DNA from 4 places in the Gordonia sp. L191 genome. Region 4 is predicted to be linked to each of the others. Evidence: riboswitches for the same ligand, from Rfam matches in the RefSeq annotation. Region 4 holds a riboswitch; each other region holds the start of a gene.
The links. Region 4 has a riboswitch for S-adenosylmethionine ahead of QNM97_RS13240 (amino acid ABC transporter permease). Riboswitches for the same ligand answer to the same signal wherever they lie in the genome.
Positions count from the first base shown of each region.

Region 1 (7,167 bases), 2.8 Mb from region 4:
TTCGGTGGGGAGCTTGCTGATCACCGAGGTATCCGACATCACGCTCTCCGATGCCGAGCCGCCACCGCCACCCGGATTCTGCGACGCGCTGATGAGGCCCTTGGCGAATCCGCTGACCTGCGGGTCCGGACTCGACGCGGCGGTCATCACCGCGGTGCGGTACTGCGGTGCCGCCGCCGCGGCAACCATCTCGTCCTTGATGTTGGGGCCCATCAGGCTGAACAGCATGGAGAAGAACACGGCCACACCGAGCGTCGCTCCGATCTGCCGGAAGAAGGTCGCGGTACCCGTCGACAGTCCCATGTCCTTGGGCGGCAGGATGTTCTGCATGGCCAGGGTGATGGGCTGCATGAGGTTGCCGAGTCCGAAGCCGAGGAAGAACGCGTAGATCATCACCAGCCACACCGGTGTCGACAGTCCGACGGTGTGCAACAGGAACATCATCACCGTGATCAGGATCGAGCCCACGATGGTGAAGATCTTGTACCGCCCGGTCCGCGAGATCAGCTGACCCGAGAGCACCGACCCGGTCATCAGCCCGAGCACCATCGGCAGCATCTGCAGGCCGGCGACCATCGGGCTCGACCCGCGCAGCACCTGGAAGTACTGCGGCAGCATCGAGATGCCGCCAAACATCACCGCACCGACGATCATCGAGACGACGATGCCCTGCGCGAAGACGCGATTCTTGAAGACGCGCAACGGGATCAACGCGTCTTCACCCATCAGGTGCTCGATGAGCACGAACACCGCGAGCCCGACGGCGCCGACGATGTAGCACAGCCAGGACCAGCCCGACAGCCATCCCCACTCGCGACCCTGTTCGGCGACGATCAGCAGCGGCGCGACGGTCACCGCGAGCGCGGTGGCACCCCAGTAGTCGGTGCGGCCGCCGATGCCCTTGTTCTGGTCGTAGTTGAGCACCTTGTAGACCACGACGAGGGCCAGGATGCCGATCGGCACATTGACCAGGAACACCCAGCGCCAGCCGGAGACCCAGAGGATCGAGGACTGGCCGGCGAACAGTCCGCCGAGCACCGGTCCCAGCACGCTGGAGGTGCCGAACACGGCCAGGAAGTAGCCCTGGTACTTGGCGCGTTCGCGGGGCGGGACGATGTCGCCGATGGTCGTCAGCGCCAAGGTGAACAGACCGCCGGCACCGATGCCCTGGAAGGCGCGGAACGCGGCGAGCTCGTACATCGAGGTCGCCATGCTGCAGGCGAGCGAACCGATCACGAAGATCGAGATGGCCAGCAGGAAGAACGGCTTACGTCCGTAGAGATCGGAGAGCTTGCCGTAGAGCGGTGTGACGATGGTCGAGGTGACCAGGTAGGCGGTGGTGACCCACGCCTGCATGTCGTAGCCCTGCAGATCGTCGGCGATCGTGCGGATCGCGGTCGAGACGATCGTCTGGTCGAGTGCCGCGAGGAACATGCCGAGCATAAGACCGGCCAGAACGGTCAGGATCTGCCGGTGCGAGAGTCCCGCTCCGGCGTGCTCCTCCGGGGGGCTCACCGCCGAGGCGGTGACGTTGTCGTTGGTCATGGGGTCCTCGAGGTCGTAGGGGCTGGGGGGATACGTGGGGATTCGGACGCCGGTGCCGTCTCGGATGGCCGACGTTCGCACGCCGGGGGCACCAGGGTCTCGGTGGCATCGACGAAGCGGGTGAGAAGCGTCACCAACGTCGCCAGCTCGTCGGACGACCACTCGCTCATGGCGGAGTTCACCGCCGTGCGGCGCCCCGACCGCATCGACTCGACGCGTTCACGTCCGGCGTCGGTGACGACCAGCAGCGTCGCGCGTCCGTCGTGCGGGTCGGCTTCGCGCCGGATCAGCCCGAGATCGACGAGCTGACTGACGTGTCTGCTGACCGTCGACGGATCGGCGCCGAGTTCCGCGGCCAGCTCTCGTGAGCGCATCGGGCGTTTGACCAGATGGAACAGGCCTTTGAAGGCCGCCGTCTCGAACTCACCGTCGGGCGTGCGGAAGGTCGTGTGGACCGCGCGGTCGCGGATACGGATGTAGCGCGCGAGTGCGTCGAAGAGCTGATCGATGTCGCGATCGTCGAGCATGCCGATTCCCCGATCGATGAGGATGTCCGATTTCCTTGCCGCGTACAACTAGTTGCTGAGTGCATGTAGTTGACGGCCGCAAGTATGCGCTCGAGTTCGTCGTCATGGCAAATCCCATTAGGATCGACGGTCGTGACCCCTGTACCCCCACCGACGTCATCGGGTAGCCGTCCACACTTCACTTCCATGCCTGACCTGGCCTTACGGGACCTGGGCGGCGCCGTCGTGTGGACCAACGACGATCTCTTCGCCGAGGCGCAGAACCTGATCAAGACGCCCCCGGCGCAGTATCAGCCCGCAACGTTCGGCCACAAGGGACAGATCTACGACGGCTGGGAGACGCGACGGCGTCGAGAAGCGGGAGTCGATCAGGCGATCGTGCGGCTCGGCGCGCCGGGTGTCATCTACGGCGTCGTCGTCGACACGGCGTGGTTCAGGGGCAACTATCCGCCGTTCATCTCCGTCGAGGCCGCCGCCAAGGAGGGCGTCGTCTCCGTCGACGAACTGCTGACCGACACCGAGTGGGTCACCATCGTCGAGAAGAGCCCCGTCGACGGCGACACCCGCAATCCGTTCCGGGTCGACGCGAAGGATCGCTTCACCCACGTGCGCCTGACGATGCATCCCGACGGCGGTGTGGCCCGATTCCGGGTGCACGGGCGCGGCGTACCCAACCCGCACTTCTTCCGTTACGGCCATTTCGACCTGGCCGCGTTGGAGAACGGTGGCCTGATCACGGCCTGCTCCAACATGTTCTACAGCTCGCCCAACAACCTGCTCATGCCCGGCCGTGCACGGCACATGGGCGAGGGGTGGGAGACCTCGCGTCGGCGCGACGACGGCAACGACTGGGTGCAGGTACGCCTGGCCGGACAGGGCCGGGTGAGTCTCGTCGAACTCGACACCAGCTACTTCCTGGGCAACGCGCCCGGCGCGGCGATGGTCCGCGGCCGCGACGGCGAGGACGGCGAGTGGTTCGAGGTGTTGGGCCGCACCGACTTACAGCCCGACACCCGGCACCGGTTCGTCATCGATCTCGACCGCCCGATGACCGAGGCGCGCATCGATGTCTACCCCGACGGCGGGATGGCCCGAGTCAAGCTGTACGGCCTGCTGACCGACGAGGCGCAGACCGAACTCGTTGAGCAGTGGGAGCGCGGCGAAGCCTGAGCACGCCTGGCCGCCGGGATGTCGGTCAGCGCCGGTTGATTCAGGCGGCGCGCCGATCGGTGAACGACGGCAACACCAGCTCGCGCACACGGCGACTCGTCGCCGAGCCGTCGAGAGGCACCAGGATCACCGCGTCGGCGACCTCGGCCGCGTAGATGTCGCGGATGAGGGTCACCAGACCGCTCGGCGTACCCACATAGCGGACGGTGCCGCCGTTGATCTCGTCCGGAATGTGTGCGACCGCCGCCCGCGCCGACGCGGCGCTGGGCGCGATCGCCACCTCCACCTCGAGTGCGACGGAGAAGTTCGCGGTGTCGCGGGTACCGGCCCGCAGCAGCGAGCGGGCCCGCTGGGCGTCACGCAGCGTGGGTCGACGGACGACGATGGCCGACGGCTCGGCAGGAACGTCGTCGGCGAGCGCGACCCGCAGCGACGGCCGTCCGATGCTGATGCGATCGAGTTCGATGGTCATGCCGGGTTCCCTCCGGGTGAGGTCGAGATGAGTTGTGCCAGAGCGTCGATCAAGCGGTCGATGTCGGCGGCCCCGGTGCCGAGGCCGAAGCTCGCGCGCACGGCGCCGTCGGGATGGCCGAGGCGAGTGAGGATCGGGTGGGCGCAGAACTTTCCGTCGCGCACGCCGATGCCGTGTTCGTCGCTGAGGTATTCGGCGACGGCGCGCGGTGCAATGCCGTCGACGCCGAACCCGGCGATCCCGACGCGATCGGTGATGTCGTCGAAGATGCGGAGTGCCTCGACGCCGTCGATCCGCGCGAGACCGTCATCGAGACGGCAACGCAATTCGTGTTCGTGCAGGCCGATCGCCTCGAAGCCGATCTCGGTGATCGCCTCGCAGGCCGCGGCGATGGCGATGGCGCCCAACACATTCGGCGACCCTGCTTCATGCCGCGCGGCACCGGTGTGCCAGGCGGTGGCCGCGCAGTTCTCGTCGGGCCCGTCGACGACGCTCACCTGCGCCGAGGCGCCACCGCCGGCGAGATACGGGTCGGCGGCGTCGAGCCAGTCCGTTCGTCCGATGAGCACTCCCGCCCCGAACGGCGCGTAGACCTTGTGACCGGAGAACACCAGGTAGTCGATACCGTGGCTGACCATCGACACCGGCCGGTGGGCGACGAGCTGGGCTGCGTCGACGAGGATGCGCGCGCCGTGTCGATGCGCGATGGCGGCGAGGCGACCGATCGGCAGCACCTCACCGGTGACGTTGGAGGCCGCGGTCACCGCGAGCAACGCCGCGGGTGCCGCGGCCAGTTCACATTCGAGCGCGACGAGGGTGTCCTCGATACCCGGACGCGCGGTCACGATGCGGGCAGTCCCGGAGTCGCGCGAGACCCACGGCAGCAGATTGGCGTGGTGCTCGATGTCGAGGACGACGACGTCGCCGGGGGTGCAGTGGGCCGCCAGATTGATGGCGTCGGTGGTGTTACGGGTGAACACAACGGTGTCGTCGGCACGCCCACGCACAAAGCGCCGCACCGTCTCCCGGCACTGCTCGTAGCGACGGGTGGTGACCTGGGACAGATGGCCCGCACCGCGGTGGACGCTGGCGTACTGGTGCAGCGACGCGGCGACGGCGTCGGCGACCGCGGTCAGGGCGGGGGCGCTCGCGGCGTAGTCGAGGTTGGCGTAGGCCACTTCGTTCCAGTCGGCGAGCTGCACCGGCTGTCCTGCGCCGACGACCTCGGCGAGCGGCTCGAAGGACGACGGATCTGCGCACACGGTGGCGGCGATCGATGCGGGGGTGACGACAGCAGTCATCGAAAAATCTCCTTGGGAATCCACGCTTGCCGTGTCCGGGTGGTACACGGCCAGGTCGTCACCCGGAGCACCCCACCGCGGAGGAGGGTTGCCGACCAGCGAGCCGGGGCTTGTCACTGGCACTCATGACCTGCACCAAGGGTGGCCTATCACGTCCGAGGGTGTCAATTTTCACTCAGCGTGGGCGAAATCCCGGCGTCGTCCGGCGCTAGGTTGGTCGGGTGAGCGGCGAACCTGTGGGAGATGAGGGAACGGGGCCTGCCCCGTTCGTGTTGTCGCGTCCGCACGGAGCGGTTCGGGCCGAGGGCGTTGCGCGACGATTCACCGCGGTCTCCGACGCCGCCGAGGCACTGCGATCCGGTGCGGTGGCGTCGGTGGTCGGCGCACTCCCGTTCGACCCCGCCGATCCGGCCGCGCTGTTCGCACCCACGCGGCTGCGTCGGGAACAGGCGCTGGGTGGGCGCGCCCCCGTCCGTCATTCACTGACCCACCTCGTCGAGATCCCCGACGCCGCCACACATCGGGAGCGGGTGCGCCGGGCGGTGGCCGCCATCGGTGTCGGCGACCTCGACAAGGTGGTGCTCGCGAGAACCGTTGGTGCGGTTCTTGATTCACCGGTCGAGATCGGCGATCTCCTCGAGGCGCTGGCGCACGGCAATTCCGAACGCAACGCGTTCGTGGTCGACACCCGCCACTCGTGGCTGCTCGGCGCGAGCCCGGAGTTGTTGCTGCACAAGAGCGGCCGCGAGGTCACCTGTCATCCGTATGCCGGTTCGGCTCCTCGCTCGTCGGACCCGGAAGCCGATCGCGAAGCCCGGGAGAAACTCGCCGCGTCGGACAAGGATCATCGCGAGCACTCGTTCGTCGTCGAGCATCTGCGTGAACGGTTGGCGCCGATCAGCGACGAACTTTCCGTCGCGACCCGACCTCAATTGCTCTCCACCGGCGAGATGTGGCATCTGGCCACACCGATACACGCCCGGCTCACCGATCCGGATGTCGGCGCACTCGACCTGGCCCTCGCCCTGAGCCCCACCCCCGCGGTGTGCGGAACACCGACCGAGGCTGCCTCGCAGTTCATCCGAGATCACGAGGAACCCCGCGGGCTCTACGCCGGCGCCGTCGGCTGGGCCGACGCACACGGCGACGGCGAGTGGATGGTCACCATTCGTTGCCTCGAACTCGACGCCGACCGACAAACCTTTCGCACGTGGGCCGGTGGCGGCATCGTCGCCGACTCCGATCCCGAAGCCGAACTCGCCGAGACCACTGCCAAACTGCAAACGGTGTTGCGGGCGTTGGGAATCGACAACCGCTGATCAGCAGGCCACCTCCCCCGGTGGTCGAAGCTTGCTCGAGCATCCCCCCCAATCGATGGTCCATGCGCACCCCCGCACCCGGACATCCCCGCCGCATCGACGATCCAGGCCCCCACACTCAGCATCCTCTCCCCATCGATGATCCATACGCACAACCCCCGTACCCGAGCAACCCCTCCCCATCGACCGTCGCACGACCTGAACGCGAGTCGAATTCGCAAACGCCCCCGCTGCACCAGCCGCGTCCGCACAGTGGAGCCGCGAACTCATCAATCCCGACAGTCACCCCCCCCCGATGGTCGAGCACCCTTCCCCCTCGATGGTCGAGGTGCGAGCCGCGTGCGGCGAGCCTCGAGACCCGGCGAGACAACAAGCCCCCCAACCACATCGACAGCTTGGCAAACGAAACCCGCACCCCCTACCACACCCCACCGACAGAAAATCGGCGCCGAAACACGTTGTCCACAACCAGAATTGACCAAAATACCCCTTGCATCGAACACCCTGGCGATGTACACTGGACCCCTCACACCGATCAGCCACCGGGGAGGGGCCCATGATCGAATCCACTACCATTCTTGACGCGGAAACCGTTGACGCCGAAGCAGTCTTCGCCACCATCGTCACCCAACTCGGCGACCTGCAATGGAACCCGGAGATGACCGGACCCCAAGCCTTCGGTGCGATGAAACAAGTCCTGTTGTTGCGGAACCTGGTTGATCACCACGCCACCACCCTCGCCGGCGAACTGGACCGACTGGGCGTCGCCGACCACAAAACCACCCGGCTACGAGAACTGTTGATCAGCATGGGCTTCGCACCCTCGGTCGCAG
Region 1 is NZ_CP125996.1:175,153-182,319, reverse strand. It holds gene QNM97_RS00850 (MDR family MFS transporter) at 1-1,545, opposite strand, end outside; gene QNM97_RS00845 (MarR family winged helix-turn-helix transcriptional regulator) at 1,542-2,072, opposite strand; gene alc (allantoicase) at 2,259-3,242, shown strand; gene QNM97_RS00835 (hypothetical protein) at 3,283-3,714, opposite strand; gene QNM97_RS00830 (aminotransferase class V-fold PLP-dependent enzyme) at 3,711-5,015, opposite strand; SAM riboswitch class IV at 5,033-5,146, opposite strand; gene QNM97_RS00825 (isochorismate synthase) at 5,237-6,334, shown strand; gene QNM97_RS00820 (HNH endonuclease) at 6,891-7,167, shown strand, end outside.
Region 1: another riboswitch for S-adenosylmethionine. It lies ahead of QNM97_RS00830 (aminotransferase class V-fold PLP-dependent enzyme); the one in region 4 lies ahead of QNM97_RS13240 (amino acid ABC transporter permease).

Region 2 (7,167 bases), 2.2 Mb from region 4:
CGAGGTGCTCGAGCGCGTGGATGCGGGCCGTCTTGCGGGCGGCGCGACCGTGGATTCGCAGGACTTCGGCGACCTGATCGCCCACGCGTTGCACGGGATTGAGCGCGGTGCCCGGATCCTGCGGGACCAGGCCGATCCGTGCGCCCCGAATCCGGTTCATGGCGCGGGAGCCGAGCTCATCGATCCGCAGATCTCCGAGGTGCACGCGGCCCGTGGAGTGCGCCGTGCGCGGCAGGAGTCCGATGATCGCGTGCGCCACCGAGGATTTCCCGGAGCCGGACTCCCCGACCACGGCGACGGTCTCGCCCCGCGCCACCGTGAGATCGACACCGCGGACCGCCTCGGTCTCGGCGCCGTTGATCCGGTATGCCACATGCAGATCGGTCACGTCGAGGACAGGGATGGTGGACACGGGGCTCATCGGTGATCTCCTGCCGAGATACGGTGTCCGACGGTGTGTGCCGAGAGCACGACGGCCACGATCGCCAGTCCCGGCAGCGTGGTCATCCACCAGGCCGTGGCCAGATAGTCACGGCCGTCGGAGATCAGGGATCCCCATTCGGGGGTCGGCGGGGTCGCGCCGAAGCCGAGGAACGACAGTGACGAGATGAGCAGGATCGCCATCCCGAATTCGGCTGCCGCCAGCGCGAGCACCGGGGCGGAGGAGTTGCGCAACACGTGCCGCACGAGCACGACCGGGGCCGGGACCCCGAAGGCGCGCGACGCCTCGACGAACGGGGCGTGGCGGACCCGCAGCACCTCGGCCCGCATGACCCGCGCGAAGCTCGCGATGAGCACCACCGCCACCGCGATCGCGACCTTAGTGGTGCCGAACCCCAGGGCCGCGACGATGGCCAGGGCCAGCAACAGTTGGGGGACCGCGAGCATCACGTCGATGGCCCGCATGATCACCCCGTCGGCGATGGCGCCTGCGGTACCCGCGACCAACCCGAGGATCGCCCCGATGAGCAGCGCGACCCCGACGGCACCGATGGTCGCCGTCAGCGACAGACCCGCCCCGTGAACGAATCGCGCGTAGACGTCGCGGCCGAGGTTGTCGGTGCCGAACCAGTGCGACGCGCTCGGTGGTGAGAGTTTCTCCGAGGGTACGGCCAGCAGCGGGTCTCGCCCGGTGAACAAGCCCGGGGCCACGGCGAATCCGACGGCGAGCGCCAGGACGATCACCGCGAGGGTCACCGCCGCATTGGACCGCAGCCACGCCCACACCGCCGCTGGCCGCACCGCCTCCGGACTCCACGACCAGGACGGCACCGACACACCGGTGTCGGATGAGTCAGACATTGATCAGCTCCGTCCGGGAATCGTTGTCGCGCACCGTCGGCTTCCGTCGGCGTGCACCGCTGAGGATGCGGGGATCGAGGAACGGGTAGACGACGTCGACGAGCAGGTTGATGGTGACGAAAACCAGCGCCGAGAGGGTCACCAGCGCCAACACGACAGGGATGTCCTGTGCGAGAACGGCGGATTGGGCGAGCTTGCCCACACCCGGCCGGGAGAACACCGTCTCGACGACGACCGCCCCGCCGAGGAGGTTGCCGACGACGACGCCGGCCACCGTCAGCGCCGGCAGCGACGAGACCCGCAGGATGTGTCGGGTGATGACGCGCCCGCGGCTCGCACCCTTCGCGGTGGCCGTCTGCACGAACGGCGCCGCATCGGTGGCGGTCATGCTGGTCACGAGGACCTGTCCGAGTACCCCGGCGTACGGGATGGCCAACGTCACCGCCGGCAGCACGATCGACCCGGGCCGGGTGTCGCCGAATGCCGGGAACCACGGCAGGCGAAAGGCGAAGACCTGCAACAGGACCAGTCCCACCCAGAACGTGGGCAGGGCCACCACCAGCGGTGGAATGGAGAGGAGCACACGACGCAGCAGTATCGAGCGGGTCCAGGTCGCGAGCACCGCGAGTCCGACCCCGCCGATGACGGCGAGCGCCACCGCGGTGAGCGTGAGCGCCACGGTGCCGGGCAGGGCGTCGGCGATCACCTCGGTGACCGGGCGACCCTGGGAGATCGACAGACCGAAATCACCGTGCAGCGCGCCGGTCAGCGCCGACCAATACTGTTGCCACACCGAACGATCCAGGCCATAGCGGGCTTTGAGGGCGGCGACGGCGGCCGGGTCGGCGGGGATCGAGGCATCCGAGGTTGCGATCGACACCGGATCCGAGGGCAGCAGGATCAGGATGATGAAGGCGACGGTGAACGCCGCCCACAGCACCCCGATGGCCGAGGCGATGCGGATCGCGAGATAGCGGATCATCGCCGGTCACCGACCCGAGAGCCAGGTGTCGTGGAATTGCAGGCGTGCCGAGGCGTCGAAGGACACCTGGTGTGCGGTGCTCGCGGTACCGATGGCCTGCGAGAGTTCGATGGTGGGCAGGAACAGTCCGTGCTCGATGATCTGGGTCTGGGCGGTGGCAAGATCCGCGTTGCGTGCGGCGGTGTCGGTGGTGCTCTGCTGTTGCGCCAGTGCGGTATCCAGCGCGGGAATCGGCCCGCGCCGGTTCAGGTTTCGGGTGGTCAACCCGAACTGGGTACGCAGGATGTCACCGTCGGCGCGTGTCACGTTGTAGTAGATCGCGTCGTAGTCGCCGGAGTTCTGTCGGACGGTGGCCTCGGCTGCGGGCACCACGTCGAGCGCCATGTCGACGCCGACGTTCTTCAGCTGCTGCTGGACGAGTTCGAGGATCGCCTGGTTGCCGGCGAACACCGGACTGTAGAGCACCGAGAACGACAGGCGCCGGCCGTCTTTGACGCGTATGCCGTCCGCGCCGGGCCGCCAGCCGGCGGCGTCGAGTAGCTGCCGGGACTTGGCGGCGTCGAAGGCCAGGGCTGCGGTCTCGGCATGGAATCCCGGGGTGTTGGCGGCCAGCACCCCGGTCGCCGGGTGGAAGTCCTTGTCGAGCACGGTGTCGACGAGTTCGGTGCGGTTGATCGCCGGGAGCAGTGCGGTGCGGACCTGCTCGTCGGCGAGCACTCCACGGGAGACGTTGGGCTGCAGGCCGAATGGCACGCCGGGGTTCACCGCGGTGAGTACCTTGCCACCGGCCGAGGAGATCTGTGCCTTGTCGTTGGGGAGGGCATCGCTGATGGCGTCGAGCTGACCGGAGCCCAGTGAGCCGGTGCGCACACCCGACTCGGGGACGACGGTGAAGTCGATCCCGTCGAGGTAGGCGTCGCCGGTGTGGGTGAACACCGCCGAGCCCCATTGATATCCGGTGCGTTTGCGCAGGGCGGCCGAACGGCCTTGTTGCCATGCGGAGTACACGAACGGCCCGGAGCCGATGTTGGTGCCCTGGCACCTCTGTTCGGGTGTGGCGGCGACGGTCGCGTCGGCCTGGATGCCGAGCTGCGGGGTGGAGGTCGCCTGCAGGAACTGTGCGTTCGGCGCGGAGAACTCGACCCGTGCGGTCGACGGGTCGACGACGGTGGTGCCGGTGTAGCCGCTGAGATAGGTTGCGGCCAAGGGCGCCTTGGCGCCGCCGAGGGTGGTGACGATGGCGTCGAAGTTCTTCTTGACCGAGTCGGCGGTCAGCGGGGTGCCGTTGCTGAAGGTGACGTCGGGCTTGAGATGGAAGGTGAAGGTCTTGGCGTCGGGGCTGACCTCCCAGCTCTGCGCCAGCCACGGTTTCAGGTCGCCGCTTCCGGGTACCTGGTCGGTCAGTGAGTCGACGATCTGACGGGTCACGTAGATCGTCTGGTTGGTGGCGCTCTGGGCGGGGTCGGAGCAGGTGGGCGCGTCGGAGAGGCCGTAGCGCAGCGTGCCGCCGGAGACCGGCGGACCGGCGTCCTCGGACTGTGAGGAGCCCCCGCCGCATGCGGCGAGACCGAAGACGGCCAGCGCGGCAACGGTTGCCGTCGCGGTACGGGCGACGGTGGTGGTGATGCCACGCATCAGATGAGGCCCCATTTCTTGGCGAGGAGTTCGTGCGAGCGCAGCCGGTCACCGTGATCGTGGGTGACCGAGGTGATGACGAGTTCGTCTGCGTCGGTGAGTTTTCCGAGTGCGGCGAGACGCTCGACGACCGTGTCGGGGCTGCCCACGAACTGGGTCTCGAGGCGGTCGGCGACCAGTGCGCGCTGCTCGTCGGCCAGTGGTGGCGCGGTGGCCGGATCCGGATACTCGACGGCGCCGTGGCCGCTGCGGATGCTGTACACCCAGTGCCCGTAGGTGGAGGCGAGATGGCGTGCGGTGTCGTCGTCCTCGGCGACCACCACGTCGGCCGAGACCACCACGTACGGTTCGGCGAGCACCGCCGACGGCCGGAAGGCGGCGCGGTAGGCCTGCACCGCTTCGAGCGTGGTCCCGGGGCTCACGTGGTAGTTGGCGACGAACGGGAGTCCGCGCGCGCCGGCCACCTGGGCGCTCTGGCCCTTGCTGCTGCCGAAGATCCAGAGCTCGACGTCGGCGCCCTCACCGGGCACCGCATGCAGTTCGAGACCGGACGGGCTGCGATAGGTGCCTTCGAGCAGTGCGGCGATGTCGGCGACCTGCTCGGCGAAGTCCGGGGTCTGCGCACCGGGTTGGGTGAGTACCTCGAAGCCGCGCGCCAGGCGCGAATTCGCCAGCAGCGCCGACACATCGAATGGTTCGGGGAGCACCACACCGTCGACGACGCGACTCGGGCCGGGAATGCTCGGCAGGGTCACCGCAGGTGCCGAAGCCGTCGATGTCGAAGCCTTCGGGGTCGCCGTGACCGCTTCCGCGCGCCGTTGACCGGAGCGTCCGAGACCCAGGTCGATGCGGCCGGGATGGAAGGCGTCGAGCAGTCCGAAGGACTCGACGACCGAGACCGCGGTCGTCTGGCCGACCTGCACCGCCGCCGACCCGATCCGGATGGTGGTGGTGGCACCGGCGATCTGACCGATCAGGACGGCCGGGTTGGAGCCGGCCACCGCGACGAAGTGATGTTCGGCGACCCAGTAGCGGCGATAGCCCCACTGCTCGGCGTGCTGCGCGAGGCCGATCGTATTGGCCAGTGCGGCAGCAGGATTGGAGCCCTCACTGATCGGTGCGAGGTCGAGCACCGACAACGGGGCATGGTCATGAAATGGCACGAGCCGACTCCCATCGATCCCGGCGTTAGCACCCTCCTCTGGGGGTTGCTGCGACGTCGACGAGCCGGGTCTCTCGGTCGCTCCAGATGGTCGATTCACGGTAGGTCGACGGCGCGGCGCACGGCAAGAAAGTCAGGAGTCACCCGGGTACGTCGACGGCGTCCGGGCGTGTATGCGGCACAGACTTTCGGTCACCGTGGGATTAACCCGGACGCCCGGACGGCGTCGATGACGGGCCGCGTCGTCGGAACGCCCACGTCGGTCTTGTCCGATACCGGCGATTTAGCCTAACCTAACGAAATGCGTGTTCGTGGAGTCCTCGCCGGCCTGTTGACCCTGGTGTTCGTCGCCCTTGTCGGATGTTCGTCCCCCGACGACCCGGCCGGATCCACGGGTGAGATCGTGACCGTCGAGCACCAGTACGGATCGACGACGATTCCGAGCGATCCGACCAAGGTCGTGACATTCGGCGGCGCGTGGTCGGATTCGCTGATCCGCCTCGGGGTCCCGATCACGGCGGAGTTCCTCGCGCAGGGGTATTCGGGCCCGAACAATCGCTTCGCCTGGACGCCGGAGCACTCGTCGACGATCGTCACCTATGACGTGGAGGCCGGTCCCCCTGACGTCGCCGCGATCGCGCGGTTCGCCCCGCAGGTCATCCTCGCCGGATACCTGCCCGACCGCGCGGCCTACGACCGCCTGACGCAGATCGCCCCCACGATTCCGGTGATGGCCAAGAACACCGTCACCGACAGTTGGCAGGAGGTGATGACGACGGCCGGCCGGATCTTCGGCAAGCAGCAGCAGGCCGATGAGGCCGTCGCCGAGGTCGAGCAGCAGATCGCGACCACAAAGGCGAAATACCCGGCGAGCCAGGGCAAGACGTTCACCTTCGGACAGTTGACCCCGCAGAATCAGTTCGGTGTGGTGACCAGCGACACCGACCCCTCCGCGAAACTGCTCGCCGAGCTCGGACTGGTTCTCGACCCGGCGGTCAAGGGGCTCGCGCCCGGTGGCGCACGCACGGTCGTGTCTCCCGAACGTATCGACATCTTCGCTTCGGACCTGCTGATCTTCTGGCCGCTGGTCGGCGGGCCCGAGGCCTTCGATGCGATCCCCGGCTGGGATTCGCTGCCCGCGGTGCGCCGCGGCACGACGGTGTTCCTCACCAACGACACCGCGGCGGCGTTCAGCGCGCCCACGATCTACTCGGTGCCGTGGGCGGTCGACAAGCTGACGCCGGCGTTGGCGAGACTGTAGACGCGCCGGACCCGCGCCGCCTCAGGCGGCGCCGCGTTCCTCGATCTCCTCGAGTCGGTCGATCACGGTGCGCGCGAACACCTGCTGTTCGGTGACCGCGAGTTGGTTGCGGCTGCGCGAGGTGAACGCGAAGAGCCAGTCGATCAGCGTGGTGAAGCGGTTGCGGAATCCGACGAGGTAGATCAGGTGCAGGAACAGCCATCCGAGCCAGGCGAGGTAACCGGAGAACTCGATGTGCCGTGACGTGCCGGGGATCGGCACGCTGGCGACGGCCGAGTACCGCGAGACCGTCGCCATCGATCCCTTGTCCCAGTAGGAGAACGGCTTTCGGGCGCGCAGGCTGCCGTTGAGGCGGGCGGTGATGGTGTCGGCGGCGTACCGCGCGGACTGATTGGCCGCCGGGGCCTGCCCCGGCACTCCGTCGAGTGCCATCATGTCGCCGACGATGAACACCTCGGCGTGGCCGGGCAGACTGAGATCGGGCTGCACCCGGACCCGGCCGGCGCGGTCGGTCTCGGCTCCGCTCTGCTCGGCGAGATGGCGGCCCAGTGGGCTGGCCGCGACACCCGCCGACCACACCTTGCACTGGCTCTCGATACGTCGGGTGGTGCCGTCGGGGTCTTTGACCACCAGCCCGTCGTAATCCATGTCGACCACCATCGATCCCAGTTGTACGTCGACTCCCAGTGACCGCAAACGCTTTTCGGCCCGCCCCCCGAGCTTGCGCCCGAACGGCGGAAGCACCGACGGCGCGGCGTCGAGCAGGATGACCCGCGCCTGCGTCGGATCGATGGAGTCGAAGGCGCCGCGTAGCGTCTTGGCCGC
Region 2 is NZ_CP125996.1:755,237-762,403, reverse strand. It holds gene QNM97_RS03575 (dipeptide ABC transporter ATP-binding protein) at 1-421, opposite strand, end outside; gene QNM97_RS03570 (ABC transporter permease) at 418-1,302, opposite strand; gene QNM97_RS03565 (ABC transporter permease) at 1,295-2,284, opposite strand; gene QNM97_RS03560 (ABC transporter substrate-binding protein) at 2,291-3,919, opposite strand; gene QNM97_RS03555 (LLM class flavin-dependent oxidoreductase) at 3,919-5,082, opposite strand; SAM riboswitch class I at 5,090-5,175, opposite strand; gene QNM97_RS03550 (ABC transporter substrate-binding protein) at 5,383-6,342, shown strand; gene QNM97_RS03545 (NAD(P)/FAD-dependent oxidoreductase) at 6,364-7,167, opposite strand, start outside.
Region 2: another riboswitch for S-adenosylmethionine. It lies ahead of QNM97_RS03555 (LLM class flavin-dependent oxidoreductase); the one in region 4 lies ahead of QNM97_RS13240 (amino acid ABC transporter permease).

Region 3 (7,167 bases), 430 kb from region 4:
CCTTGCGCCAAGCCGGCACTTTATGTAATCCTCACCTAACAGCCAGATGAGGTGAGGTCCATGTTCGTTTGTATCTGTCGCGCGGTGACCGAGGACGAGGTCCACGAGCACTGCACCGCGGGCGCTCGAACCGTCGACGCGATCAGCGATCGCTGCGGCGCCGGCGAAGGATGTGGCACCTGCCTCGAACGGCTTGCACAGATCGTGAGCGAAAGGACGTCCGTCACCACCGCAGCCTGACCCACCCGAGTTCCACCCCCCGCGAATCGAGCGCGTGGGGCAATTGCTCGTGCTAACGTTCGAAGACACCAGTCCCTGGACCGAACGGAGTTGTGGCATGCGTGGAGATGACGAGGTCATCGCTCTGCTCAATGAGCAGCTGACCAGCGAATTGACGGCGATCAATCAGTACTTTCTGCACTCCAAGATGCAGGACAACTGGGGACTGACCGAGGTCGCCGCCAAGACGCGGGCCGAATCCATCGAGGAGATGACCCACGCGGAGATCCTCACCGACCGCATCCTGTTCCTCGAGGGTCTGCCCAACTATCAGCAGATCCTGCCGCTGCGTATCGGCCAGACACTGCGCGAGCAGTTCGAATGTGATCTGGCCGTCGAGATCGAGGTCGTCGAACGCCTCAAGCCGGGAATCGCGATGTGCCGCAGCAAGGGCGACATCACCTCGGCCAAGCTCTTCGAGGAGATCCTCAAGGACGAAGAGCACCACATCGATTACCTCGAGACCCAGCTCGAGCTGATGGATCGCCTCGGCGAGCAGCTCTACATGTCCAAGACGGTCGCCACGCCACCCGACGTGGGCTGATCGGGTCCTCGCGTCCGACGCGCCGCCGCCACGGCGACGCCCAGGACGACGATCCCCGCCACGGCCAGCACGGCCCCGAGCACCGAGGGTGCGCGATAGCCGTGTCCCGCCGCGATCACGATGCCGCCGAGCCATGCGCCGGCGGCATTGGCGATATTGAGGGCCGAATGGTTCAGTGCCGCCGCCAGCGTCTGGGCGTCCTCGGCGACATCCATCAATCGGGTCTGCAGTGCGGGCACCATCGAGGTGCCGGCGACACCGACCAAGAAGGTCAATGCCAGTGCAGCCCAAGTGATCTGAACGAAGAGGGCAAAGCAGAGCAAGACCGCGGCGAGTCCGACGAGTCCCACCAGGATCGAGCGCGACACGCTGCGGTCGGCGGCGATCCCCCCGACGATGTTGCCGACGACCATGCCCAGGCCGAACAGCATCAACGCGAGCGGGACCAGACTGACCGGCAGGCCACCGAGAGTGGTCAACGTGGTGTTCAGATAGGTGTAGAACGCGAACATCCCACCGAAGCCCACGATGCCGATGAACAGCGTGAACCACACCTGCGAGCGGCGCAGGGCACCGAGTTCGGTGACCGGGTTGGTGACGCGCATGTCACGCAACGAGGGAAGGCTGCGGATCAGGGCGGCCACGGTCGCCACACCGACGACGACGACCACCAGAAATGCACTGCGCCAACCGAAATGCTCACCCAGCCACGCGGCCATGGGAACGCCGGCGACATTGGCCACCGCCAGGCCGAGCATGACCTGCCCGATGGCCTTGGCGCGCCGGCCCGGGCCGGCAAGATGCGCTGCCACCAGAGCGGCGACCCCGAAATATGCGCCGTGCGGTAAACCTGCCACGAACCTCGCCGCGATGAGCAACCCGAAGGTCGGCGCGAGCACCGTCGCGACGTTGCCGACGGTGAAGGCGACCATCAGCCCGATCAGCAGCGTGCGCCGCGACAGCCGGGCGGTGAGGGCGGCGATGAGCGGCGCACCGACGACGACGCCGAGCGCGTACGCCGAGATCACCGTCCCGGCGGTGGGCTCGCTGACATCGAGGGCTCCGGCGATGTTGGGCAACAGGCCCATCGCGACGAATTCGGTGGTCCCGATACCGAAACCGCCGAGCGCCAACGCGAGGATCGCCCAGCGCAACGATGACGAGCCACGAGAAACGTTGTCGGACAACGTGATTTCGAGATCTTCGGACGCCTCCGACGGCGCCGTACCGGCGGCAGGCGTCGCGGCGGCGGTCACGGCGGAGGTGGGGTGAGCTGATCTCGACACGGGAGGCGTAACCACCACCCGTCCGGTGCGGATTCCCGTGTGGTCGGGTGAGTTCGTTCACACGGGTTCGTCGGACCGGAATCGAGACGCCCGTCACGGTGTGGCAGCAGCAGATTCCTTCGCCGACGACGCGGTCGGCACCGTTGTCTGATCCGGTGCGGAACCGCTCTCGGTCTCACCTGGCGACGGCGCGGAACTCTCCTGTGACGACGTTTCCGACTGCGACGACGTCGCGCCCGACTCGGTCGTCGAACTCGACTCCGGCGACGTGCTCGACGTAGACGACACACTCGACGTAGGCGCCACACTCGACTCGGGCGCCGGTGCCTGCGTTGCGCCCACAGCGCCCGCCCCCTCGCCCACAGCGCCCGCCCCCTCGCCCACAGCGCCCGCCCCACCACCGACAGCGCTCTGTCGGGACGCAAGCAGCGGCACCGCGACCTGTGTCGGGGTCGACAGCACCGTCGCACCCGCACCCGCACTCGTCGAACCCCTCAGCACCGTCGTGATGCCCTCGACGACGCGCGCCGCCCAGTACTTCACGAAATTGAGCGGCAATGCGACGATGCTCTTGCCGCTGGCCAGCTGTGCCTGCACTCCTTCTTCGAAGAGCTCACGGTTCCAGGTGAGCGCGCCGTTGATGGTGTTCTCGAAGGCGTAGAGATCCGGCAGGTACGCGCCGTAGCCCAGTTGTGGCAACGGGGGAAACCAGTCCATGACCCAGCGGATCGGTGGCTGGAAGTCGGCGAGGGTGATCCCGATGATGTCGGGTAGGCGGAACCGGTAGGCCACCAGGTCCGGGACCGACCAGTGCAGGCCCAGCGCGTCGACGAGGTTCTGGGCGAGGATGGCCATCGATGAGGGCGAGGCGATCGTGCAGGTCTGCAGCGACCCGCTCTGCGTGCACGTCATCGGCTCGTTCGCGCCGTTCATGTACCAGGTCGTGCCGGTACCCGGGAATTGAAACATGTGAAACGGATACTGACCGTGCTTGACCCAATAGCCGAGGAGGGCGTCGAGGTCGCCGATGGGGTCATGGAACGGATCGGGGAGATCGCAGATCGGATCGCCCGCGATGCAGTAGGTGGTCACCGGCAGGCCCCCGTAGTCGGTGACCGCTCGGGTTCCGGACATGGTCAGACCGGGGATGATCCCGACCAGGGTCGCCTCGATCCCCTGTCCCCACAGCGTCGCCGACATCCGCGGATCGGAGTAGAGCTCTCCCGACACCGTGCGTGCACCGTCGGAATCGGTGGTGGAGATGACGTAGGTCGAGCCGTCGTCCGTGGTCACCGACCGAGTTGGCCCGATGTCGGTGAGCACGTCGCCGGCGATCCGCGCCCCCTGCGAGTAGCCGGCGATGACGATCTTCTTGTCGGCACCGCATTGCTGCTGGTACGCGGCGACGGCCTGCTCCAGATTGGCCGACCCTTCGGCCTCGCTGGCGTTGTATCCGACCGACCCGAGCGGCCAGATGGTCGCGGAGTAGGGCACCTGCTCGATCTCGTAGGCGCCCGCGCCGGAGTACGGACTGTCCGGCAGCTCCTCCCAGTGGGCGCCGTGTCCGGTGTAGCGCTGTTCGATCCCGACGAGATACGAACCGTCGGAATTCCACGTGCCGCCGACGATGAACACCCGACCCGGTTGACTGCACGCCGCCGCTGTTTCCGCCGACGCGACCCCGTGACCCCAGAATGCGGCCGCGATGAGCGCCACACTCGCGGCCCCGACCACTCCGGTCGAGATGCTGCCGCGGAGCGAGGCGAAGGAAGGTGAGAGCCTCATCGGACACGTCCTTGGGCGAGGGAACCGCGATGTGGCAAGAGTAGGCAGACGGCGCGGCCGATTCCGGCCGATCCGTCGAGATCAGGACGCGATTGGTCCGTCCGGGCGACACCCGCCGCCACGCCCGAACCGAGTCCGACCGTTTCTGTCCAGCACGCAAACCAGGCTGAGCAGGAGGGTTCTCAGCCGCCGACGACCGTGTTATATCCTTGTCGCCAGGTCATGAGTATCAGCGTCAAGCCCCGGCTCGCTGATCGGCAACCCTCCAACCGCGGTGGGGTGCTCCGGGTGATGACCGGGTTGTGGGATCGCGACGAGCATCCCCGGCAAGCGCGGGTCCGAAGGTCGGACCCCATCAGGGTCACCACACCCTGCCGACCGCAGAAAGTGATCTATTCTCATGTCTGACGTAGCCAACGACGGCACGGATGCCCAGAACCCAGCCGACGACTGGAGTTTCGAGACCAAGCAGATCCATGTGGGCCAGTCGGCCGACGCCGCCACGAACGCTCGTGCACTGCCGATCTACCAGACCACGTCGTACGTCTTCAACGACACCACCCACGCGGCCAACCTCTTCGGCCTCGCCGAGCCGGGCAACATCTACACCCGCATCATGAACCCCACCCAGGACGCCGTCGAGCAGCGTGTCGCCGCGCTCGAGGGCGGTGTGGCGGCACTGTTGGTCGCGTCCGGTCAGGCCGCCGAGACCTACGCCATCCTCAACATCGTGGAGAACGGCGGACACGTCGTGTCGAGCCCGCGTCTCTACGGCGGAACCTACAACCTCTTCCACTACACACTGCCCAAGCTCGGTATCGAGGTGAGCTTCGTCGAGGATCCCGAGGATCTCGATTCGTGGCAGGCCGCGGTCCGCGACAACACCCGGGCCTTCTACGGCGAGTCGATCTCCAACCCCAACAACGAGATCCTCGACATCGAGGGCATCTCCGAGGTCGCCCATCGCAACGGCGTGCCGCTGATCGTCGACAACACCGTCGCCACCCCGTACCTGCTGAACCCGCTGGCCCACGGCGCCGACATCGTCGTCCACTCGGCGACCAAGTACATCGGTGGGCACGGCACCGCGATCGGCGGCATCATCGTCGACGGCGGCACCTTCGACTGGCGGGTGCAGCGTGACGGCCAGGATCTGTTCCCCGGCTTCACCACCCCCGACCCCAGCTATCACGGTGCGGTGTTCGCCGACCTCGGTGCGCCGGCCTACGCGCTCAAGGCACGCGTGCAGTTGCTGCGTGACACCGGTGCGGCGATCTCGCCGTTCAACGCCTTCCTGCTAGCCCAGGGACTGGAAACCCTGAGCCTGCGCGTCGAGCGCCACGTCGCCAATGCGCAGCGGGTCGCGGCCTATCTCGCCGATCACGCTCAGGTCGAGTCGGTCGCCTACGCCGGTCTGCAGTCCTCGCCCTGGTACTCCCGTGGTCAGAAGCTCGCCCCCAAGGGGCAGGGCGCGATCATCGGCTTCGAGATCGCCGGTGGCGTCGACGCGGGGAAGCGCTTCGTCGAGGCGTTGACGCTGCACAGCCACGTCGCCAACATCGGTGACGTGCGGTCGCTGGTCATCCACCCCGCCTCGACCACCCACAGCCAGCTGACCCCCGAGGAGCAGCTCGCTGCCGGTGTGACCCCCGGCCTGGTGCGCCTGGCCGTCGGTATCGAGGGCATCGACGACATCATCGCCGACCTCGACCAGGGTTTCGCGGCGGCCAAGTAGTTCGAGGACAGGAGTACAACACCCGTGTCGGTGAGCATCGACCCCCAGGCGTCCACGACGCATCAGCCCGAGTGGGAACGAGTTCCCGACGGGCAGATGGTCCGAATGCGTCTGGGGTCGTTGTCTCTCGACAACGGGCAGCAACTCGACGACGTCACCCTGGCGTTCCAGCGCTGGGGGACGTTGTCGCCCGCACGTGACAACGTGATCCTCACGCTGCACGCCCTGACCGGCGACTCGCATGTGACCGGCGCGCCCACCGACGAGCATCCCTCGCCCGGGTGGTGGGACGGCCTGATCGGGCCGGGAGCTGCCATCGACACCGACGAATGGTGCGTCATCTCCGCCAACGTCCTCGGCGGCTGCCGTGGGTCGACGGGCCCGTCGTCGCCGGATTCGCAAGGGCGGCCCTGGGGTTCACGCTTCCCCGACATCACCGTGCTCGATCAGGTGCGTGCCGAGGCGGCCCTGCTCGATGCCCTGGGCATCCGGGGAATCGGCGCGGTACTCGGCGGCTCGATGGGCGGCGCGCGTGCGCTGGAGTGGGCGATCGAGTACCCCGATCGGGTCCGCAGCGCCCTGGTGCTGGCGGTCGGCGCCCGCGCGACCGCCGATCAGATCGGCACGCAGACCACCCAGATCGCGGCGATCACCTCCGATCCCAACTGGCAGGGCGGGGACTACCACGGCACCGGGCGCTCCCCGATCGCCGGCCTCGGGATCGCCCGACGTATCGCCCACCTCACCTACCGTTTCGAGGGTGAACTCGACGAGCGGTTCGCCAATGCGCCTCAGGCGCAAGAGAATCCGCTCCTCGGCGGCCGCTACGCGGTGCAGAGTTATCTCGAGCACCAGGCCGACAAATTGATCGAGCGCTTCGATCCGGGCAGCTATGTGGTGCTCTCCGACGTGCTGAACCACCATGACGTCGGCCGCAACCGGGGTGGTATCGCCGCCGCCCTCGCCTCGTGCACCGTTCCGACCATCGTCGCCGGCATCGATTCGGATCGCTTGTACCCGTTGCGGTTACAGGCCGAGATCGCCGAAGGTCTCGGCAACTGCGTCGGCGGGCTCCAGGTGGTCCGGTCCGACAAGGGCCACGACGGATTCCTCACCGAGTTCGACGCGATCGCCGATCTCCTCAAGCGCACCGTGGATCTCGCCCGCCGCTGACGGAGCTCGCACCGATACACCACCCCGCCCACGCGCCCGCAGGCGTCGTGGGCGGGCGTGTCTCAGCGGGCAGGTGTGGTGGTGGTCGTCTGCGCCGAATCCCCCGCATCCAGGGTCGGCGAGGTACTCGACGCCGACTGGGAGGGACGGATTCCCGGAGCGATTCCCGGAGCCGTCGTCTGCGGCGCCACGATGCTGGGGATCAGGTCGGGTGGGATCAGACCGGACGGGATCGGAAGCGTCGGATACGGAGTCAGCGTGGGTCCGGACGGGGTCGTCGTCGACGGTGTGGTCGTTGCCGGCGGCGTGGTGGTGTTGGGCACCAGCGTCAAGGTGGTCGTCGACGTCGTGAGCGGGAGTTCGGT
Region 3 is NZ_CP125996.1:3,388,831-3,395,997, forward strand. It holds gene QNM97_RS15320 ((2Fe-2S)-binding protein) at 61-240, shown strand; gene bfr (bacterioferritin) at 338-823, shown strand; gene QNM97_RS15330 (MFS transporter) at 781-2,109, opposite strand; gene QNM97_RS15335 (cutinase family protein) at 2,203-3,894, opposite strand; SAM riboswitch class IV at 4,113-4,233, shown strand; gene QNM97_RS15340 (bifunctional o-acetylhomoserine/o-acetylserine sulfhydrylase) at 4,295-5,629, shown strand; gene metX (homoserine O-acetyltransferase MetX) at 5,654-6,802, shown strand; gene QNM97_RS15350 (Hsp70 family protein) at 6,865-7,167, opposite strand, start outside.
Region 3: another riboswitch for S-adenosylmethionine. It lies ahead of QNM97_RS15340 (bifunctional o-acetylhomoserine/o-acetylserine sulfhydrylase); the one in region 4 lies ahead of QNM97_RS13240 (amino acid ABC transporter permease).

Region 4 (7,167 bases):
CGGTGTCGGCGTGCGAACGCGCATCCTCGAGCATCGAGTCACGGCTGTCGAGGACGTCCTGGGCGTCGTCGAGCTCGCCCGGGATCGAGTCCTTGATGTCGTCGAGCAGTTCGAGCACATCTCCCCGAGGGACCACACATCCGGCGGTCATGGGGACACTCCGCGCTTCCTCGACGATCGCGACGAGTTCGTCGAGCGCTTCAAATACCCGGTACACAGCCACCCCAATCCGGCTCACGCCAATGGTCATCTGGTGAAACGTCTGTGACTATTGTGCCGAATGGGATGTGTGTGACTCCGGAGGTAGCAGTGATCGGCGTGTCGCATGGTGCGCCGACGAGGCCCGAACGATCAGTCGGGCACCCGGAACGATCCGAAGACGAGATCCTTGCGTAGTTCGAAGCCCAGTGATTCATAGAGGCGGATCGCCGTGACGTTCTCGGCGGCGGTGTGCAGGAACGGGATCTCACCGCGCCCGACGATCCCGTCGGCGACAGCGAGAACCAGACGCGACGCCAGCCCCCGACCCCGATGTGCCGGATCGGTGCACACGGCGCTGATCTCGGTGGCGCCGGCGGGATGCAGTCGCTCCCCTGCCATCGCGATCAAGGCGCCGCCCTGCTTGAGACCGAGATAGGTGCCCATCTCGATGGTCCGCGCCAGGAACGGCCCGGGACGGGTCCGGGCGACGAGGTCGAGCATCTCGGGTACGTCGTCGTCGGTGAGGATCACCGCTTCCGGATCCGGCCCGGGGCGGACGGCGCGGGCGATCATCTGCACGCCGGGCAATGCCATCGTCGTCGTCCACCCGGGCGGCGGCGTCGGCATCGATCCCGAGATCGGCAGTGTGCCACCGGGACCGAAGAGTTCTGCGGCGTCCGCCCAATCCGTGGGGTCGGGATCGGCAGGGAACGCCGCGAACACCGAGACGTCGCGTCGATAGCGCAGCACCCGTCCGCGCCGTTGCGCAAGATGCCGATGGTGACCGGTCAGCGACGATCGGACCGCGTCGTCGAGGACGTCCGCGCCCGATCGGGCCATCGGCGAAGCATCTGCCGTGCACTCACTCATGACTCGATGATGTCCCATCGGCACACCTCCGTGCCCATCGCGCCCTTCCCGGTTCCGGCCCGCTCCATCCCGCCCGTCTCCATCCCGCCCACGTCAGCTGTCATTGCGCGGCAGCCCGGGCGGATTGACCTGTGACGTGGGCACGGCCTCGGCGGAGAGGTTCCACGCCGCCAGCCACTTCGCGTACACACCCGTGGTGATCAGGTGGTTGATCGCGTCGGCGAGCGGCGCGACGAGTCCGTCACCCTTCTTCGTCGTTGCCGCGATCAATCCCTGCAGCGTCGACCCGGCCCCGGAGAATGTGCCGGCGACACGGGTGGCCTTGGGGGTGCCCGCGGTCTGACGGACGTGATACGAGATGCTCGGATTGGGTGCGAGGTAGGCGTCGATCTTGCCCGAGGCGAGGGCCAGGTTGATCGAGTTGGCGTCGGGGAAATAGACGACGTCGAGGGTCTTGCCCTCGGCGGCGAGCTTGTCGCGCCATTCGAGCAGTAGGCGTTCCTGGTTGGTGCCCGACCCGACGGCGACCTTCTTGCCCGCAAGGTTCTCGTAGTTGCCGTCGAAGTTCCAGGAGCTCGCCTTGAGCACCTCGAAGGCGATCTCGTCCTTCCGGTAGGTCGCGAAGTCGTATTTCTCCTTGCGCTCTTCGGTCACGGTGATGTTGGAGAATCCGACATCCGTTCGCCCGCTGTCGATTCCGACGAAGAGGTTCTCCCACGTGGCGTTGGTGATCACCGGCTTGAGTCCGAAGACGGCCGCGACGAGGCGCCCGAGGTCGGGTTCGGCGCCGGTCAGCGTGTGCTGATCGGAGCCGATGTACGCCAAGGGCGGGTATCCCGAGGGCAGTGCCCCGATCCCGATCGACAGCTCCCCGGAGTCACGCACCGCCGCAGGCAGCGCGTTGCGAATCGAATCGACCTGCGGCACAGTCAGATCGATTTGGTTGGCGGCGCCGTTGGACACTGCCCCGATGACGACGTCGCCCGGCTTTCCGGATGGTTCGGCGGCATCGGTGGAACCGCCCGAGCACGCGGTAAGCAGACCGCCGACGAGGCCGAGTGCCACGGTGACGGCACCGAGCCGTGTCGCGGCACGTCGACGAGCGCGCGTTCGAGCGGTGACGCGATCGGTGAAACGCGTTGGTGACATGGAGTTGCTCCGTTTCTGGGGTGTGACGGCAGGGAGGATGACGACGTGCCCCGGAGGGGTCGCCGACGGTGGTGGCGATCGGTGTGTGGCGATCGGTGTGTGGCGGTCAGAGCACTCGGAGCAGGAAGTCCTTGGTGCGCTGGTGAGTCGGGTGGTCGAGGACCTGCTCCGGGGTGCCCTGCTCGACGATGCGCCCGTCGTCGAGGAAGACGATGGTGTCGGCGACCTCGCGGGCGAAGCCGATCTCATGGGTCACGACGATCAAGGTCGTGCCGGTGGCGGCGAGATCACGGATCACCGCGAGGACGTCGCCCACGAGCTCGGGATCGAGGGCCGAGGTCGGCTCGTCGAAGAGCAGCACCCCGGGCTCGACGGCCAGTGCCCGGGCGATGGCGACCCGCTGTTGCTGACCACCGGAGAGCTGGCGCGGATATGCGTCGTACTTGTCCGAGAGTCCCACGCGCGCAAGGAGTGCGCGGGCAGCGCTCTCGGCGTCGCCGCGGCTGATCCGGCCGGTCGAGACCAGTGGTGCCGCGACGTTCTGGCCTGCGGTCAGGTTGGAGAACAGGTTGAACGACTGGAAGACGTAGCCGATGCGGCGTCGCTGTCGCAGGATCTCGCGTTCGGGCAATTCCCGGAGCCGGCCGCCGGTACGGCGGACGCCGATCAGTTCGCCGCCGACGCTGACGTGGCCTGCGTCGAGCCGTTCGAGATGGTTCACGGCACGGAGCAGGGTCGACTTGCCCGAGCCCGATGGTCCGAGGATGACCGTCACCTCTCCCGGGCGGATCGTGAGGTCGATGTCCTTGAGGACGTGGTGGTCGGCGTAGAAGCGGTGGGCGCCCACGATTTGCACCTCGACACCGGCCGACGTCGTGTCCGGGGTGATGGCGGCGCGCGTCATGCGGCACGCTCCCAGGGACGCAGGGCGATGCTCCGTCGAGCGCCGGCAACAGCGAACCGCAATCGCTGTATCGGCGTCGGGGGCAGGGTGCGGACCGCCCCTCGCGCGAAGTAGCGCTCGACGTAGAACTGGACGATCGAGACGGCGCTGGTGAGGATCACATACCAGACCGTCGCCACCATCAGCAGCGGGATGATGTCACCGGAGTAGGTGCTCGACTGGGTCGAGACCACGCCGAACAGATCGAGTAGCGACACGTAGTAGACCAGCGACGTCGACTTGATCAGTCCGATCAGCAGATTCACATACGACGGCACGATGGAGCGCAATGCCTGCGGCAACGTGATGCGCAGAAAGTGGTATCGCCGTGGAATGCCCAGTGCGGCAGCGGCTTCGTGTTGACCTGCATCGACCGACAGGATGCCGCCGCGCACGATCTCGGCGGCGAACGCCGCCTCGTGGATGGTGATACCGATGACGGCGATCAGGAACGGAGTCGCCAGATCTGCCTCGGAGAAATGAAACAGTCCCGGCCCGAATGGAATACCGATACTCAGACTCTGGTAGAGCGCCCCGAAGTTGAACAGGATGAGAAGCAGGACGATCAGCGGGATCGATCGAAAGAACCACACGTATCCCCAACTGACCGCCGCGAGCACGGGATTGTTCGACAGCCGCATCAGCGCCAGGACGATACCCACGGCCAGAGCGAGCACCGCACTGTACGCCGCGACCTCCAGTGTGACCCCGAGACCTTCGAGAACGACGGGGCGAAAGAACCAGTACCCGAATCGATCCCATTGGAAGAATGCATTGGTGGCCAGGCCGTGGACCAGCTGCGCGCCGACGACGAGCACGATCGCGGCGAGAATCCACCGGCCGGGATGACGCAGGGGCGCAACGCGTTCGGCGGTCGGCGGCGTGGACGTCCCCGACGACGACCGCGGGTCCCCCGACGGCGCCGGGAGAGGACCGGCACTCGTGGACGGCGATGGGGCGGACATGGCGGCACTCTCCTTCACACGGGAACGGGAACACACGCGAGGAGATGCGTGCCCGCCGCCACCCCGGGGCGCATCCCGCGGCAACCGACGACCACGACGGCACGACGACTTCTCACGAAGTCGTTGTGGCCGTGTCCATCACGCTTATCGGGATACACCCGATCCGGTCGTCACCTGGGGCACCCCACCGCGATGCGAGGGTTGCCGGTCAACCAGCCAGGGCTTGACGTTGACACTCATGACCGTCGTGCTCACGCTACTGCCGCGCGCCGCCGCGGTCAGCATTTACATTCGCCGAGGAGTGAAAGTCTCGTGGCGTCGGGTCGGGCACCACCATTCCTCGGACGCCGCGGTTGTCAGATGCTGCGTTCACCGGCCAGGATCGCCTCGAGGCGTCGGTGGATGTGCGGGGAGAGAAAGGGTGTGACGTCGCCGCCGAGCTTGGCGACTTCTTTCACCAGTGAACTCGAGACGTGTGCGTAGCGGGGATCGGTCAGCAGGAAGACGGTTTCGACGTCGGCCAGCTCACGATTCATCTGCGCCATCGGAAGCTCGTAGTCGAAGTCCACCGACGAGCGCAGGCCCTTGACGATGGAGTGGATCGCGTTCTCTCGGAGATAGTCGACGAGCAGGCCGGTCCACTGATCCACCCGCACGTTGGGCAGATCGGCGCAGTCCTCCCGGATGAGTTCGAGTCGCTCCGGGACCGAGAACAGTCCGCGCTTGTTGGGATTGACGACCACGGTGACCACCAGTTCGTCGAAACACGCGGCCGCCCGCTCGACGACGTAGCGGTGCCCACGCGTGAAGGGATCGAAGGAGCCGGGGATCACCGCGCTGGTCATACTCTGCAGAACCTACCCGCCCGCCCCGCCGGTGACTCGCGCGACCTGCACCGTGGTGTCGCCGTAGGACTTGTCGGTGACGATCTCCCAGCCGGCCGGCCAGTGTGTCGTGGCCCGTCGGCCGCGCTCGAGCACCAGCAGGCCGCCGTCGGCGAGCCAACCACCCGATCCGAGCGCCGTCAGGTCGCCGTGCACCTCGTCGTCGGTGAGCGCATAGGGCGGGTCGGAGAAGATCACATCGAAGCCGCCCGTCACATCCTCGTGGTGCACGACATCCACGCAGGCCGGGGCACCGGCGGCCAGGAACGCCGACACCGGTGCGGTGATCACCCGACCCACCTCGGCGACGCCGAGCGCCCCCAGATTGGCGGTGACGACAGCGGTGGCGCGACGACGGTTGTCGACGAACACGGCCGAGGACGCACCACGGGAGAGTGCTTCGAGGCCCAGCGCACCGGACCCGGCATAGAGGTCGAGGATCGCGGCGCCCTCCAGATCGATCCGGGCGTCGAGAATGTTGAACACCGCCTCACGCACCCGATCGGAGGTGGGCCGGGTCCCGGCGTCGGGAACCTTCAGTGGGCGTCCGCCGTGGCGGCCGGCGATGATCCGGGTCACCGGACCATTCTCCCATTGCCGATTCGGGTGGGCGGCGACCCTTGACGGGCGGCGCCGGCGGGGCGTCACCGCCGCGTGGCTGCCGGACATTTCGCCCACCCGCAGCGAGTCGTCGCAAGCTTTTGTGTCCCGCATCACATACACCGGATGAACTGGGCATTGAGGGGACATTTCCCCACCGATTTACGCAGGCAGGTGAATTCGTCGACACACGTTGTTAACGTCGAATGCGTTATGAGCCCGTCCCACACAAGAACGGCCCCATCACCCCTTCTCACTCTCGACTACCGAGTTCCCTCGGTGGCCGACGGTACCCGACTCTGGGAGATTGCCAAGGACTCCCAGGTGCTCGACGTGAATTCCAGCTACGCCTACGTGCTGTGGTGCCGAGACTTCGCCGAGACGTCCATCGTCGCCGAGGTCGACGGCCGCACTGCAGGATTCGTCACCGGATATCGGCGTCCCTCCGACCCGTCGACCCTCATGGTCTGGCAGGTCGCGGTCGACGACGCCTATCGCGGCAACGGGATCGCAGCAACGATGCTGCACCGGCTCTTCGATCGTGCCGCGCGCCGCGGGGTGGTGGCCATGCACACCACCATCAGCCCCGACAACGTTGCCTCGCAACGATTGTTCGCGTCCGTGGCGGCCGCTCGCGGACTCCGGTTCGCCCGGCGCGACCTGTTCGCCGCCGGCGACTTCCCGGACGCACACGAGCCCGAGGATCTCTACCTGCTCGAACCCGAGGTACCCGAACCCTGAGGCCGGGCAACGGGAGTCAGCTCCCGAGCGGATTCTGATCCGACCCCGCACACGGTCAAGAATGCGGCCGCTCAACACTTGTCGCTCACCCGTCTCCGAGAATCGCTGTTGCACAGCGACGGTCGCGTGCAACAGCGCTTCACTCGCCGCACCGTGGTGCGCTCCCGCGGCACCGGCACGTCGACGGATCGGCGCGTCGACGGATCGGCGGCCCCACAGATTTCCCACATTGGAGGAATAACCATGAATGACCAACCCACCGACAAGAAGACCTCCATCGACGACTCGGTCTTCACCCAACACGAATCCGAGGTCCGCAGTTACTGCCGTAGCTGGCCGACGGTGTTCGGTCAGGCCCGCGGATCGTGGCTGACCGACACCAGCGGTGATCGCTACCTGGACTTCTTCGCCGGGGCCGGTGCGCTCAACTACGGCCACAACAATCCGGTCCTCAAGTCCGCGTTGCTCGAGTACATCGAGTCCGACGGCATCACCCACGGCCTCGACATGGCCACCGTGGCCAAGGGTCGGCTGATCGAGGAGTTCACCTCCAAGATCCTCGCGCCGCGTGATCTGGACTACAAGATCCAGTTCCCCGGACCGACCGGCACCAACGCCGTCGAGTCGGCACTGAAGCTGGCCCGCAAGGTCACCGGCCGTGAATCGATCGTGAGTTTCACCAACGCCTTCCACGGTATGACCCTCGGCTCGCTGTCGGTGACCGGCAACTCGATGAAGCGCGCCGGCGCGGGAATCCCGCTCGTGCACGCGACCCCGATGCCGTTCGACAACTACCTCGGCGGGGCCGTCGAGG
Region 4 is NZ_CP125996.1:2,956,429-2,963,595, forward strand. It holds gene QNM97_RS13220 (DivIVA domain-containing protein) at 1-217, opposite strand, end outside; gene QNM97_RS13225 (GNAT family N-acetyltransferase) at 352-1,071, opposite strand; gene QNM97_RS13230 (ABC transporter substrate-binding protein) at 1,165-2,220, opposite strand; gene QNM97_RS13235 (amino acid ABC transporter ATP-binding protein) at 2,327-3,124, opposite strand; gene QNM97_RS13240 (amino acid ABC transporter permease) at 3,121-4,128, opposite strand; SAM riboswitch class IV at 4,264-4,372, opposite strand; gene coaD (pantetheine-phosphate adenylyltransferase) at 4,485-4,973, opposite strand; gene rsmD (16S rRNA (guanine(966)-N(2))-methyltransferase RsmD) at 4,986-5,591, opposite strand; gene ectA (diaminobutyrate acetyltransferase) at 5,826-6,353, shown strand; gene ectB (diaminobutyrate--2-oxoglutarate transaminase) at 6,597-7,167, shown strand, end outside.